One region of the Streptomyces sp. NPDC051020 genome, then DNA from elsewhere that is predicted to be linked to it. Evidence: riboswitches for the same ligand, from Rfam matches in the RefSeq annotation. Region 1 holds a riboswitch; each other region holds the start of a gene.
What was found. Region 1 has a riboswitch for cobalamin ahead of AB0N06_RS26670 (CbtB domain-containing protein). Riboswitches for the same ligand answer to the same signal wherever they lie in the genome.
Positions count from the first base shown of each region.

Region 2: another riboswitch for cobalamin. It lies ahead of AB0N06_RS09920 (prenyltransferase/squalene oxidase repeat-containing protein); the one in region 1 lies ahead of AB0N06_RS26670 (CbtB domain-containing protein).
Region 3: another riboswitch for cobalamin. It lies ahead of AB0N06_RS27005 (ABC transporter substrate-binding protein); the one in region 1 lies ahead of AB0N06_RS26670 (CbtB domain-containing protein).

Region 1 covers NZ_JBFBCG010000056.1:15,124-19,967, forward strand. The annotation lists gene AB0N06_RS26650 (NAD(P)/FAD-dependent oxidoreductase) at 1-107, shown strand, start outside; gene AB0N06_RS26655 (DUF6131 family protein) at 248-403, opposite strand; gene AB0N06_RS26660 (Asp23/Gls24 family envelope stress response protein) at 615-1,109, opposite strand; gene AB0N06_RS26665 (histidine phosphatase family protein) at 1,591-2,169, opposite strand; adenosylcobalamin (AdoCbl) riboswitch at 2,296-2,444, shown strand; gene AB0N06_RS26670 (CbtB domain-containing protein) at 2,448-2,666, shown strand; gene AB0N06_RS26675 (CbtA family protein) at 2,695-3,465, shown strand; gene AB0N06_RS26680 (GNAT family N-acetyltransferase) at 3,533-4,105, opposite strand; gene AB0N06_RS26685 (tetratricopeptide repeat protein) at 4,526-4,844, opposite strand, start outside.
Region 2 covers NZ_JBFBCG010000013.1:40,995-45,838, forward strand. The annotation lists gene AB0N06_RS09910 (energy-coupling factor transporter transmembrane protein EcfT) at 1-279, opposite strand, end outside; gene AB0N06_RS09915 (SCO2322 family protein) at 276-917, opposite strand; gene AB0N06_RS09920 (prenyltransferase/squalene oxidase repeat-containing protein) at 959-2,227, opposite strand; cobalamin riboswitch at 2,334-2,468, opposite strand; gene AB0N06_RS09925 (MBL fold metallo-hydrolase) at 2,500-3,537, opposite strand; gene AB0N06_RS09930 (aldehyde dehydrogenase) at 3,886-4,844, shown strand, end outside.
Region 3 covers NZ_JBFBCG010000057.1:39,045-43,888, reverse strand. The annotation lists partial or broken gene AB0N06_RS27020 (acyl-CoA dehydrogenase) at 1-258, shown strand, start outside; gene AB0N06_RS27015 (acyl carrier protein) at 374-634, shown strand; gene AB0N06_RS27010 (beta-ketoacyl-[acyl-carrier-protein] synthase family protein) at 631-1,854, shown strand; cobalamin riboswitch at 1,935-2,123, shown strand; gene AB0N06_RS27005 (ABC transporter substrate-binding protein) at 2,186-3,226, shown strand; gene AB0N06_RS27000 (iron chelate uptake ABC transporter family permease subunit) at 3,310-4,317, shown strand; gene AB0N06_RS26995 (ABC transporter ATP-binding protein) at 4,314-4,844, shown strand, end outside.

The sequences.
Region 1 (4,844 bases):
TCGCCGTTGCGGGCGAGGTCCCCATCGACCGGCTCTGGCACGCGGTCCCCGCCTTTCCGACGATCAGCGAGGTGTGGCTGCGCCTGCTGGAGGCGTACCGGGGCTGAGTACGGCTGGTGAGCCAGTGCGTCGGCGTGTCCCGCCGTCCCTCCGAGGGACGGCGGGACACGCCGACGAGGTCCGTCGTCCCGCGCAGCTGCACCTACGAAGTGCCGGTGAGCTCACCGGGCGATGCGTTTTCCGGCTCTCACCAGTAGTGGCGCCGCCCACCGATCCCGTGGCCGACAGCACCGAGAATCCAGAGGACCGCACCGATCAGCACGAGGGCGACGCCGATGGTCGACAAGAAGGAAACCCCGGCAACCATGCCGAGCACGAGCAGAATGGCTCCGAGGACGATCATTGCGTCCCCCAATCTTTCAGGCCCACCTTCGAGTATGCGCCGGACGGCGTAACTCCGCGTCGCCGACGACTGCTGTCGCTCGTGCTGCCGTCCCGGGCCGCCGGGCAGTGGCCGGCTGGGGCCCGGACAGCTCGTCGGACAGCCGGGGTTTCAGGCCGACGACACGGCCGGTGGACCCCCTCGACCAGGCGCCATCCGGTCCGGCGAACCGCTACGCGACCCGCCTCTCCAGCACCTGCTGTTCCTCTTCCTCCTCGGGCAGCTTCACGTCGCTCACCAAGATGTTGACCTCCACGACCTCCAGACCGGTCATCCGCTCGATGGCGGCGATCACCTCGGTCCGGACCTCCCCCGTGAGCTCGACGATCGCGTATCCGTATTCGACGACGATCGACAGGTCGACCGCCGTCTGGACCTCGCCGACCTCGACCTTGACACCGCTGGTGACGGACTGACCACCCGCTCCGGGCACCCGTTCCCTCACAGCGCCCATACCGCGGGCGAATCCCCCTCCCATGCCCTGGACTCCGGGCACTCCCCGGGCCGCCAGCCCGGCGATCTTCGCCACCACGCCATCGGCGATCGTGGTTCGGCCCCGCGACCCAGGTTCCGTTCTGCGGTTTCCGCCGTGCAGTCCTGCTCCGTGCGTGGCCTCGGATTGTGGGCGGGTGGTCTCGGGCCGGTTCACCTGCGTTTGATCGGTCATCGTCGGTCGCCCTTCCGAAGAGAAGGTGGATTCGAACGCCTTGGCCATTTTACGTACCATTTGTCAACATTGCTCGAGCGGTAGGGGGATGTGGCCGGACCCACGGGCAGGCCCCGCCGCAGAGGGGAAGGGTGGGATTCCGCGGTTCGTCACGGAGATGGCTCGCCCGCCCACCGTCTGTCCGCTCTGCTGGTCACCGCAGACGAAAGGTCGACCCAACGATGCACGGGTGGCAGGGCCGTTGCGGTTCGGTGCGGTGTTCTTTCGTCCAGCGGGACGGCGGCTGCGCCGCACTCCGATCGTGGTTTTCCTGCCACAGGTGGCGAACCTCGCGGGGCCTGCACCTACCTGGGCTCCGCCTCCACGACCGCTTCGGTCGCACCGTCGACGAATTCGGACAGGCCGACCGGTCGTCGGGGGATGCTGTGGCCTGACGTCACCGGCAGGGCGGGCCGGTCCGGCGGTGGAGGACGACGCCGGGTCACGGGGCGTCGGTTCCGGTGCTCAGGGACCGCCCGCAGCGCAGGTTCCAGCGGCCGGACCGGCCGCTGAGCTCGGTCAGTGTCAACGGGGCGACGTCCAACCGCCAGAACACCTGCGGCGGAAGGCCCAGCGCATGCACGATCGCGGCGCGCACTACCGCGGGTTCGACCACAGCGATCAGGCGGCCGTCCCCGGCGCCGTCCCGATGCAACGAGTCCAGCCAGCCGCCCACTCGCGCACACAGGTCCAGTAGCGACTCGCCGCCATGCGGTGCCGCCGAAGGGTCGGACAGCCAGGCCGACACCGCCTCCGGCTCGGCCTCGCTCACCTCCGCCAGCCGCTGCCCGCTCCAGCGCCCCAAGTCCCAGCCGCGGAGGACCGGTTCGGGCTCGGACCGCAGCCCCAACGTCTCGGCGGTCCCGACGCACCGCTCGTCCGCTCCGCACACCCGACGATCGGCTGGAGGCACCGCGGCAGCGGCCGCACGCGCCCGCCGGACACCGGACGCGTCGAGCGGGGCGTCGCCGTCGAAACGGGCTTCACGCAGCGCCGCATTGAGCGCCGGTGAGATCAACATCACTTGCACCGTCAACATCGGTGTCACCTCCCTGAACTGTGGCCTTTCGGGTAAGCACACCATGGCATCCGGGCCTCCCGGCCCCGCAGTCGGCGCCATGGCGGCGCGTGCCCGCAGGCGGTATGGTCGCGACGAACATGACGACGGTGTGACGGAAGTCCGGTGAGAATCCGGCACGGTCGCGCCACTGTGAACCCGTACCTCTGCGGGAAGTCAGACCCGGCACTGTCGTCTCAGGCACCACGATCGGGACGCGTGTTCCCTCAGGAGGTTCTGCCATGGCACAGACTGCTGCCCCCGCAACCGTCGCCACACCCGCCATCACCCCCATCTCGCTGAAGGCCATTGCCCCGTGGGCGGTCTTCTTCGGCATTCTCATGCTCGTTCTGCTGTACTTCGTCGGCGCCGAGCAGGGTGCCACCGCCGTCATCTCCGGCGAAGGTGTCCACGAGTGGGTCCACGACGGTCGCCACCTGCTCGGTTTCCCCTGCCACTGACACGCTGCGCACCTCAGGGGAACCGCTCATGAACTCCATATCTGTCAGAGCGCTGCTCGTCCGCGGCATGCTGGCCGGACTCGCCGCGGGCGCGCTCGCTCTTGCCGTCGCCTACTTCCTCGGCGAATCCCGGGTGGACGCGTCGATCGCGCTCGAAGAGGCTCACAGCCACGAGCACGGCGGTGAGGAACTCGTCAGCCGTACCATGCAGTCCACCGCGGGTCTCGCCACCGGTGTCCTGGTCTTCGGTGTGGCGATCGGCGGCATCGCCGCGCTGGTCTTCTGCTACGCCCTCGGCCGCATCGGCAGGTTCGGCCCGAGGGCCACGGCCGCATTGATCGCGTTCGGCGCCCTGCTGACCGTGTATGTCGTGCCGTTCCTCAAATACCCGGCCAATCCGCCGGCTGTCGGAAATCCCGACACGATCGGCCAACGCACCACCCTCTTCTTCCTGATGGTCGTCCTCAGCGTGCTGTTGGCCGTCGCTGCCGTCATCTTGGGCAAGCGGCTGGCTCCCCGCCTGGGCAACTGGAACGCGTCCATTGCCGCGTCCGCCGCCTATGTGCTCGCCATCGGGCTGGCCTACGCCTTCCTGCCCTCGTTCAACGAGGTCGGCAAGGACTTCCCGGCCAGTCTGCTGTGGGAGTTCCGCCTTGCCACCCTCGCCGTTCAGGCCACGCTGTGGACCACTTTCGGTCTGGTCTTCGGCTATCTGACCGAGCGGCTGCTGGTGCCCAAGGCCGGCGCAGTGACGGCCGGGGGCGGTACCACGTCCCACCCGGCCGCCGCTGCGAGCTGAGGCGCCGGCCGACTCGTCGGCCGTTTGACGGCAGAACCCGCCGGGATCCCCCGGTGGGTTCTGCCGTCTATGCGGCGTCCGTCGCGTCGGTCGCTTCAGTCACGTACGTCGCATGCGTTGTGTCCGACGGCTCCGATGGCTCCGGCGTGTCCGACCAGTCGATCAGGAAGTGCTTCAGCCGGTCGTCCGCCCTGACGAAGCGCATTCCTGCCGCGACCATGACGTGGTGGGACGCGATGTTGTCGAGGTCGGCATCGCCGTTCACGGCGGCGATGCCCTCGCCGCGGGCGAACCCCAGCAGCGCCCGCAGCGCCTCGGAGGCGTACCCCTTGCCGCGCGCCGCAGGGGTCAGGCCGTAGCCGATGGTCACCTGCCCCTCCGCGTTCGGAGCGCCGTGAAAGCCCACTCCGCCTATGGCGTGTCCGTCCTGGCGGAGGCGGATCTCGTAGGCACCGAACGGCTGGGGGTTGCCGGTGTCGGCGCAGTGCTCCAAGAAATGCCCTGCCCCGGCCGCGTCGCCGTCGGTGGGGTACTCCGGTGCCCATAGGGCGCCCGGCCCCGGACGGCGGGCCACTATGTTCTCCGCCTCGTCGGGACTCAGCGGGTGGAGTACGAGTCGAGGTGTCAGAAGATCTCTCATGACTCGTCGGACTATCACGGCGGCGAGCTTCGGCGCACCGGAATTATCGGAGTCCTTGCTGTCGGAAGGAGTGGGTAGCAGGGCCGAGTACCGCTGATACGGGGAGTGGGCCGGTCCGACCGTGCGGAGCGCAGGGTCCGCCTCGCCCACCCGCAGGCGTACATCGAATCCCTTGATGAGCGGGACACGGCCGGCGTGTCGGTGCGCTCTTCTTGACGACGCCCACCACGGGGCGACGCACCGCATCACGGCCCCGGCCGGCGCAGGCGGCACCTCCCAGGCCGACGCGCGTGGACACGATCCCACCACAACTGTGGGCCCGGTCGGCACGCGTACGCCGACCGGGCCCACCGCCTGCACCCACAGTGGCCGGGAAGAGGGGCGGGGCTTCCCCGTCGGACAGCGTCCGTCCCGAAGCTCTCAGCTGCTCACGTCCTCCCCGAAGTCCCTGGACATCGCCGCTGCCATCCGCAGATGAGGTGTCGCCTCCTCCTGCCGGCCCTGCCGCTCCAGGGTGCGGCCGAGCATCAGCCGCGCATAGTGCTCCACCGGGTCACGCTCCAGCACCGCCCGCAGCTCCGTCTCGGCCTTGCCGAGCCGCGCCGAGTGGTAGTAGGCGCGGGCCAGCAGCAGCCGCGGCGCGACCTGCTCCGGCGCTTCCTCGACCAGTCCGGCCAGGATCCGGGCCGCGGTCAGGTACTCCTTGGCCTCGAAGAACATCCGGGCGCGGTCCCAGCGA
Region 2 (4,844 bases), on a different contig from region 1:
GACGGAGAACAGCAGCCGAACGGCGACGACGAACAGCCCGATCTTGATGAACGCGCCGTACGAACGCGCCCAGGGCGCGTCCGTACGGCGCGCCGCCACGACATATCCGGCCACGCCCACCAGCAGTCCGAGCAGCAGCGGATTGCTGGTCCGGGACGCGGCGGTGGCCAGCCCGAGCGCCCACAGCCACCAGGCCCCGGCGGGCAGGGCATTGCTGCGGGTCGCGGTGGGCGCCCGCAGTGCATGGCTGAGCCGGGCCGCGCCGGGGGAGGCGGTCATCCGCGTCGGCGGCGGGCCTGCAGGACGGCGGCGATACCGAGCAGCAGGACGGCACCGAGCCCGACGAGCACCCCGGTGGACGGACCGCTGCGCCCGTTCCCGGGGTGGGTGGACGAGGGAGAGGCGGACGCCGTGTGCCCGCTGCCGGAGACCTGCTCGCCGCAGCCCGAGGCGGGGTAGCCGGTGATCGCGCAGAGCAGGGCGTCGCTGCTGTAGCGCAGCGGCTTGGCCACCGAGGCGAGCGCCTCGGCGGTGCTCGCCCCGGGGGCGACCTGCGCGCAGGCGGTGCGCAGCGCGGGCGGCGTCTCCCCGGCCGGGGCGTCCGCCGGTGTGCCGGGGTCGATGACGAGCGCGACGCGCTTGGTGCCGTCCTTGGCGGGGGTGTCCGCGCAGACCGTCGCGAAGTCGGGGGCGCGGCGCGGCTTCGCCGAGTCCTGGGAGTCCTCGCTCACGGAGAACCGGAAGCCCTGCACCGCCCCGTCGGCGGGCCGGACGAGCGAGGGGCCCTGGGTGGCATAGGCCCAGCCGGACCCCTGGCCCTCCCAGAACGACCAGTAGCGGTAGCCGGCCGCATGAGCGGTGCCCGCGCCGAGCACGGTCAGAGCGGCGCCGAGCACCAGCAGCAGCGCGACGGCCACCCGTCCGCCGAACGCATTCCCCGCACGATTCCCCGCTCGGTTCACGGCTGCTGGGGCTTCCGGCGGCTGCTGATCAGGAAGCCGATGCCCGCACCGGCGGCGAGGCCGATACCGACCAGCCACCACACCCCGAGACCGGCGTCGTCGCTGGTGCCGTCCTCGGCCGAGAAGTCGTCCGGGGTCGCACTGGGCGTGATGACGGCAGCGGGCGCGGGACCGCTCGCGTTCAGCTCCTGGACCAGGTCGACGCCGCCGAAGTCGTGGGCGTCGGCGCCGGTCGCGTGCGCGGCCAGGACCAGCTGGGCGTAGGCGGCGGGGCCGCCCTCCTCGGCCCAGCTCCTGGAGTTCTTCTGCAGCCAGCCGAGCGCACCGGCCGCCTTGTTCTTGTGGCCGGCGGAGGCCAGGGCGACGACGGCGTCCGCGGTGTTGCTGAAGTCGGGCTGCGGGGTGGTGTCGTCGGCGCCCGGCATCGGCGGCAGGTTCAGGTGGTTGCCGTTCTTCGCGAGGGCGCCCGCGAGGTAGAAGGCGCCGTTCTGGGCGGCCTGCTCCGGCTTGACGACGTCGCCCTTCCGGCAGGCCGGCGGCTTGCCTTCGACCACGGCGTTGTCTCCGGCGGCCAGCCCCTTGCCCATCGAGCCGAGCACGGCGGCCGCGGTGGCGTCCGCGTTCGCGGCGAGCTTCCCGGCCTTGTCGGGCTGGTACGCGAACGCGCCGCCGTCCGGGCCGCCGCACGGGATCGCGAGCGCGAGCAGCGCGTCGTACGGGGTTTTGCCGCCCGGATTCGTGATGTCGCCGATCCGCTGGCCCTGCCGGGCCAGCGCGCCGATCACGATCGAGGTGGAGTTGGCGTCGCTGGGGGAGCCCGGGTTGTAGCCCCAGCCGCCGTCCTCGTTCTGGATGGACTTCAGCCAGCGGACGCCGTTGTTGACGATGTCGCCGTGCCCGCCGACCTCCGCCAGCGCCTGCACCGCGGCGGCGGTCGCATTGGTGTCCAGCGTGGTCTTGGCGTCGCACGGCTTGGAGACATCGGCGCGGTACGAGGCGTAGGCGCCGTTCGCACACTGCTGGGCGATCAGCCAGTCCACCGACTTCGTGGCGGGCACGACCCCCTCGACGCGCTGGGCGAGGAATGCCAGCGACTGCCGCCAGACCCCGTCGTACGTCGGGTCCTTGGTGCCGTACAACCCGGAGGGCAGCGCGACGGACGGGGTGGGGGAGGGGGACGGCGCCGCGACCGCGGCCGGGGCAGCGGCCGCACTGAGCACGGTGGCGGTGGCGGCGAGCGCTGCTGCGCTGCGGCGTACGGTCATGGCGGGCTGAGCCTCTCCTGTGGGGAACCGGGCACAGGCACACTCAGGCACCAGGCTCCGGCCCCGTATTCCTCGACGGTGCCGGTCACCGGGGTTCCGGTGACGCGAGCCGGTCACGACCGCGGACAGGGCAGCCCGACTCACCGCTGTGTCGGCGGCTCACGGTTGCGTGGTCAGTGCCGGATTTGCACCGGCTTCCCCCTGAACGGGCATGATGACGACTCGCACACTCTACCGGGACGTAGCCTGCTCACCCCGGGCGGAGGGCTGCCTCACACAGCGACGTACGTCACCGGCCCGCTGCCCGGCACCGCCTCCGCGCGCCCCAGCTTCACCAGCCGGCGCACATGAGCCTCCGCCTCGGAGACGGCGATGTTCCGCGAGCCGTACGGGATCTGTTCCCAGGGCCGGTTCCACTCCATCCGCTCGGCCAGTTGCCACGGCGTCAACGGGGTGGCGAGCAGGGCGAGCAGTCCGGTCAGCCGCTCCTCGTGATGGTCGAGGAGTTCCCGTACGCGCCCCGCCGCGTCCGCGAACGCGTACTGGTGGGCGGGCAGCACCTCGGCGACCCCGAGTCGGCCGATGCGTTCCAGCGAGTCCAGGTAGTCGCCCAGGGGGTCGGTGACCGTCGCGTCGTCCGGGTCCTCGTACAGCCCGATGTGGGGGCTGATCCCGGGCAGCAGATGGTCGCCGGAGAAGAGCCGGCCGCGGCCGGGCAGATCGGCCGGATGGTCCTCCTCCAAGTGCAGGCAGACATGGCCGGGGGTGTGGCCCGGCGTCCAGATCGCCCGGAGCCGCCGGCCCGCGAGGTCGAGCAGTTCGCCGGGGACGATCTCGCGGTCCGGGAGGGCGGGGCGCAGTCCGGGGAGCGTGCGCGTCCGGCCGCTCGTGCGGGCGGCGCGCAGCGTGGCGAGGTGCTCCTCCGGTGCGCCGGCCGCGGCGAGCTTCGGCGCGAGGTAGGTCAGCCAGGTGCCGGGTTCGGACTCACGGGTGCGGCGCACGATCGCGGTGTCCGCGGCGTGCATCGCGATCCACGCCCCCGAGGCCTCGCGGACCTGTCCGGAGAGTCCATGGTGGTCGGGATGGTGGTGGGTGATGATCACGCCGTGGATGCCGGCGATGTCCACGCCGACGGCGGCGACTCCGGCGACCAGGGTGTCCCAGGCGTCGGGGTCGTCCCAGCCGGTGTCGACGAGGACCGGCCCGCGGTCGGTGTCGAGAGCATGCACCAGGGTGTGGCCGAGCGGGTTGTCCGGGATCGGCACCTTGATGGACCACACGCCGCCGCCGTGCTCGGTCACCTGTGTCATGGGGCTTCCCCTCTCCCGTCCCGGCCCGCGGCTGTGGTGCGCCATGCCCACTGTAACGAGAACTCGTTCCATTAGTAGCCCAGGACGACTATCGGCTTCGGATCAACGGGTCTGCGAGGGACCGCAGTTCCCCCGGCTGCCGCGGATCGAAGGGGAGGGCATGCTGTGAGCCCCGCCATGGAGCGATCGCCAGGGCGGAGCGCCGACGCCTCTCGGATCACGCCGGTCTCGTGGGGGATGTCCGATGCGTGGACTCCTGGAACTGGAACTGATATCAGTTCTGACACAGAGTCAGGTGTGAAGTCAGGTGCGGAGTCGGTACGTGCCGGGTCGCGGGAGGCAGCAGCCATGACCGAGCTTGTGGAACACGGAAAACTGTTCATCGGCGGGGAGTTGGTCGATCCGCTCGGCCAGGGCGTCATCGAGGTGATATCGCCCCACACCGAGCAGGTCATCGGCCGGGTGCCGCACGCCTGCGAAGCGGATGTGGACCGGGCCGTCACCGCTGCCCGCCGGGCCTTCGACGAAGGGCCCTGGCCGCGCGCGTCCCTGGACGAGCGGATCGAGGTGGTCACGCGGATCAAGGACGCGTTCGCCGTGCGGTACGAGGAGATCGCCCGCGTCATCAGCTCCGAGAACGGAACTCCGTACAGCTCCAGCGTGATGGTGCAGGCGCTCGCCGCGATGATGGTGTGGGACGCGGCGATCGCCGTCGCCCGCACCTTCCCGTACGAGGAGCGCCGCGACGGCGTTCTCGGGCCGCTGCTGGTGCGCCGGGAGCCGGTCGGGGTGGTCGCGGCCGTCGTGCCGTGGAACGTCCCGCAGTTCACCGCCGCCGCCAAGCTCGCGCCCGCCCTGCTGGCCGGCTGCTCCGCCGTGCTCAAGGTTTCGCCCGAATCCCCGCTGGACGCCTACATCCTGGCTGAGATCGCCGCCGAGGCGGGGCTGCCGGAGGGGGTGCTGTCGATCCTTCCGGCCGACCGTGAGGTCAGCGAGTACCTGGTCGGGCATCCCGGCGTCGACAAGGTGTCGTTCACCGGCTCGGTCGCGGCGGGCCGCCGGGTCATGGAGGTCGCCTCCCGGAACCTCACCCGTGTCACCCTGGAGCTCGGCGGCAAATCCGCCGCTGTCATCCTTCCCGACGCCGATCTGGACACGGCCGTCGCGGGCATCGTCCCGTTCGCCTGGATGATCAACGGCCAGGCGTGCGTCGCCCAGACCCGCATCCTCGTCCCGCGCTCCCGCTACGACGAGACCGCCGAGGCGTTCGCCGCCGCGGCGGGTGCGCTGAAGGTCGGTGACCCGCT
Region 3 (4,844 bases), on a different contig from region 1:
GCCCATCGCCGGCGCGAACTATGTCGATGCGTACGACGATCCGGAGGCGTCCTGGCAGACCACCACCGGGGCGCAGGGGGAGCGGTGAAGGCTTCGGACGAGCGAACCGCCGGACAGCTGTGCAGGGTACGGGACGCGGTCGGGGCCCTTGGAGTCCGGGCCGTTCTGCTGGCGTACTGGGGCACCACATCCGTCCTTTCCCGGCGCTGTGCGAAGCCACGGGTGATCGTTGGCGAATCGGTTCGCCGCAAGGCGTAACCGGCAGATCGGGAGTCAGTTACTTCGGCATCGGGACCGTGCGTTCCACCGTCCCGGGAATCGGTAGAACCTGCATGAAATGCGCGACCTGCACGACCTAGCGAAGAGGAAGATCATGAGCGCGATCCACCCCCAGATCACCGACGTTCTCACGAACACCTTCAAGGTGCCGGCCGCCGAGATCCTTCCGGGTTCCACGATGGACAGCCTGGAGATGGACTCCCTCGCCGTCGCCGAGTTCGCCGTCATCATCAAGGAGACGCTGGGGGTCGAGGCCGACTCCGGCAAGCTCTACAAGGACGCCACCCTCGCCGACATCACGACGTTCATCGATGCCGTGGTGAGCGGCGACCCCGCGATGAGCAACGCCCGATGAACAGGCCTGCCGTCGCCGTCACCGGCCTGGGGATGATCACCCCGGTCGGCAACGACACCGACACCACCTGGCACGGGGTGTGCGCCGGGGTCTCACCGGCCCGCACCGTCCCCGAGCTCGAAGGCTGCGCGATCGACTTCGCGTGCACGGTCTCCGGTTTCGATCTGGACGACGCGGTCGGCGGCCGTGCGGCCTTCCGGATGGGGAGGTACGTCAAATTCGCCGTCCTCGCCGCGCGGGAAGCGGTCGCGGACGCCGGACTGGACCCGGCCGACTGGGACGGCAGCCGGGTCGCCGTGGTCGTCGGCACCAGCAGCGGAGGATCCGCGGGCCTGACCGAACAGGCCGTCGCCCTCGACCGGCGCGGGCCGGGGGCCACGTCGCCGGCGGGGATCCTCCTCACCATTCCGAACATGCCCGCGGCGGAGATCGCCATCCGGATGGGGGCGACCGGTCCCAGCCTGGCGCCGTGCACCGCCTGTTCCTCCGGGGTCACCGCGCTCTCCGTCGCCCGGGACCTGCTGGTCACCGGGCAATGCGACCTCGCCATCGCCGGAGCCACCGAGTCGATCGTCTTCCCGGTCGCCATGACCGGATTCGCGCGGTCCGGTGCCGCCGCCACGAGGGACGGCGACCCGGGCCGCCTCTGCCGGCCGTTCGCGGCTGATCGTGCCGGCCTGGTCATGGGCGAGGGCGCCGCCGTCATGGTGCTGGAACGGGCGGATGACGCACGGGCCCGGGCAGCGGTTCCGCGGGCGCTGCTCGCCGGGACAGGCGCCACCACCGACGCCCACCATCCCACCAGTCCGCACCCGTCCGGCGCCGTCGCCCGGGCCGCGGTAGAGGCCGCGCTGCGCGACGCGGACTGGGCGGCCGCGGACGTCGAACACGTCAACGCGCACGGCACGTCGACACCGCTGGGCGACGCCATCGAAGCCGCTCTCATCAGCCGGGCCTACCCGCACCGGCCACCCGTCACCGCCCCCAAGGGGGTACTGGGCCACTGCATGGGGGCCGCCGGAGCCATCGAGGCGGGGCTGACGATCCTCACGCTGCAGCGCGGGGTCGTACCGCCGATCGCCAACCTGGACGCCCCGGCGCCCGAGTTCGACATCGACTGCGTCACCCGACAGCCCCGCCACCGGCCCGTCCGGCGCGCCGTGAGCCACTCCTTCGGGTTCGGCGGCCACAACGCCGTGGTCGCCCTCCAGAGTCCGTAGGCAGGGGCAGACATGACGGTACGGTACGGCCGGGACGCCTTTGGCCCCACCGCACCGCCGACGAGCCGCGCGGGGCCGCGTGATAGCTTGCCGAAGCCAGTCAAACTCCACGTAGGGGTCAGGGAATCCGGTGCGAATCCGGAGCTGACGCGCAGCGGTGAGGGGGACGGGCGGGGCCACGGCCACTGGGACATCCACGGTTGTCCTGGGAAGGCGTCCCGTCCGAAGGAACCCGAGTCCGAAGACCTGCTGGCACCTGTCGCCCGGTACCGGGCGACAGCACTTCGTACAGTGGGCTCCGCGCATGGGCCCTGAGACGCAGAGGGACTCCGTGCCGTCCATAGCCAGCCCCGCCCGCACCGCCGCCCTGCTCCCGGCGGCACTCCTCCTGCTGACCGCGTGCGGCGGAGGGACCGACAACTCCGCGGCCAAGTCAGCTGGTGGCGAAGGCTATCCGGTGACGCTCAGGAACTGTGGTCGCACCGTCACCGTCGAAGCCGCACCGCACCACGCCGTCTCCGTCGACCAGGGATCGACGGAGATCCTGCTCTCCCTCGGCCTCGCCGACCGGCTGGCGGCCACAGCCACCTGGACCGACCCGGTGATGAAGGGGCTGGAGAAGGCCAACGCGAAGGTGCCACGCCTCTCGGAGAACCGGCCGTCGTCGGAGAAGGTCCTCGACCAGGAACCCGACTTCGTCAGCGCCTCGTTCGAATCGACCCTCGCCAAGGGCGGCGTCGCCCCCCGCGAACAGTTCGAGGAGCTCGGTGTCCCCACCTACGTGTCGCCCGCCGACTGCACCGGCAAGGACAACAGCGGCGGCGGCGACGGAGCGCGTACCGAAGCACTGACCATGGACAGCGTCTACGGCGAAGTGCGCGACCTGGCCGCCGTGTTCGGCGTTCAGCAGCGCGGCGACGAGCTCGTCGCCCGGCTGCGGGAGCGGGTGAAGAAGGCCACCGACGGCATCGACGCCTCCCACGCCACTCTCCTCTACTGGTTCTCCGACTCCAAGGCCCCGTACCTGGCTGGCTGTTGCGGTGCACCCGGCGTCATCACCAGGGAGCTCGGAGCGAAGAACGTCTTCGACGACACCCATGAGGAATGGCCGCAGATCAGCTGGGAGACCGTCGCCGACCGCAACCCCGACGTCCTGGTCATCGGCGATCTGACGCGCAGGGCACAGACCGCCGAGAGCGCCGCGAAGAAGATCGAGTTCCTGGAGTCCAATCCCGCGACGAAGAACATGGACGCCGTCAAGCACAAGCGGTACGTGCTGCTCAGCGGCCAGGCCATGAATCCGTCCATCCGGACGGTCGAGGGTCTGGAACAGGTCGCCGCCGGGTTGCGGACGTTCGGGCTCGCCGGGTGACGGACACCGAACGGGTCGCAGCGGTACGTACGGAGCAGGCACCCGGAACCGATGGGCACCGCAGGGCCGGTGGCGCACGGGGGCTGCGCGACGGTGTGCTGTGGACCACGGGCCTCGCCCTGCTCGCGCTGTCCGTCGCCATCGCCGTCACCATCGGCCCCGCCCGGATCTCCGTCGCCGACGTCTGGTCCGCGGTGGCCGCCCACCTCGGGGTGGGCGAATCGCGGCTCACCCCTGTCCGGGACGGCATCATCTGGAACCTGCGCATGCCCCGTACCCTGCTCGCCGCCGTGTGCGGCGCCGGACTCGCGGTGTGCGGCACGGTCATGCAGTCCCTGCTCCGCAATCCGCTCGCCGACCCGTTCGTCCTCGGCGTCTCCTCCGGGGCGTCGACGGGTGCCGTCGTGGTCGTCGTCCTCGGGGTGGGCGGGGGAGCGGTGTCGATCTCGACCGGGGCGTTCATCGGGGCACTCTGCTCGTTCGCCCTGGTGCTGCTGCTCAGTCATACCCTCGGCGGTACGACGGACCGGGTCGTCCTCTCCGGCGTCGCGGCCATGCAGCTGTTCTCCGCGCTGACCTCCTTCGTGGTGATGACCGCGGCCGACGCCGAGCAGACCCGAGGCGTGCTGTTCTGGTTGCTCGGCTCGCTCAGCGGGGTCGGCTGGACCGATGTGTGGGTCTGTTTCCCCGTGCTCGTCGTGACCCTGCTGATCTCGCTGGGCCACGCCCGAACGCTCGACGCCTTCGCCTTCGGTCAGGACGCGGCCGCCGCCCTGGGAGTCGATGTCGGCCGCACCCGGATCGTGCTGCTCTGCACGACCGCGCTGCTGACCGCCGCGCTCGTCAGCTCGGCGGGTGCCATCGGCTTCGTCGGGCTCGTGCTGCCGCATGCCGCCCGGGCGCTCACCGGCTCCGGGCACCGGCAGCTGCTGCCGGTCACCGCGCTGGCCGGGGCGGTGTTCCTCGTCTGGGTCGACACGCTCGCCCGGACCGTCCTCGATCCGCAGGAGGTGCCGGTGGGCGTCGTCACCGCCCTCATCGGCGTACCCGCGTTCGTTCTGGTCCTCTACCGAACCCGGAGGACCACATGACATCCATCGGTACCACCGCAGGTCTGCGTGCCCAGCGAGTCTCCCGCGAGGCGGGCGGCCGTCTTGTCCTCGACGGGGTCTCCCTCGTCTCTCCGCCCGGCGCGACCGTCGGACTCCTCGGCCCCAACGGGTCGGGCAAGTCCACGCTGCTCCGGGTGCTCGCGGGGGTCCTCGCGCCGGCGGCGGGCGTGGTGACGCTCGACGGCGAACCGCTCGCCGCGATCGGCCGGCGCACTGTCGCGCAGCGGGTCGCCGTGGTCGACCAGCATGCCGACACCCAGGTCGAGCTGCGCGTCCGGGACGTCGTGGGGCTCGGCCGCATTCCGCACCTCCGCGCCTGGTCGGCGCCCAACCGCGCGGACGAAGACGCGGTATGCGAGGCACTGGAACGCACGGGACTGGCCGAACGCAGCGACCAGGCCTGGCACACGCTCTCCGGGGGCGAGCGCCAGCGTGTCCAGATCGCCCGCGCACTGGCGCAGCAGCCGCGTGAACTGCTGCTGGACGAGCCGACGAACCATCTCGAC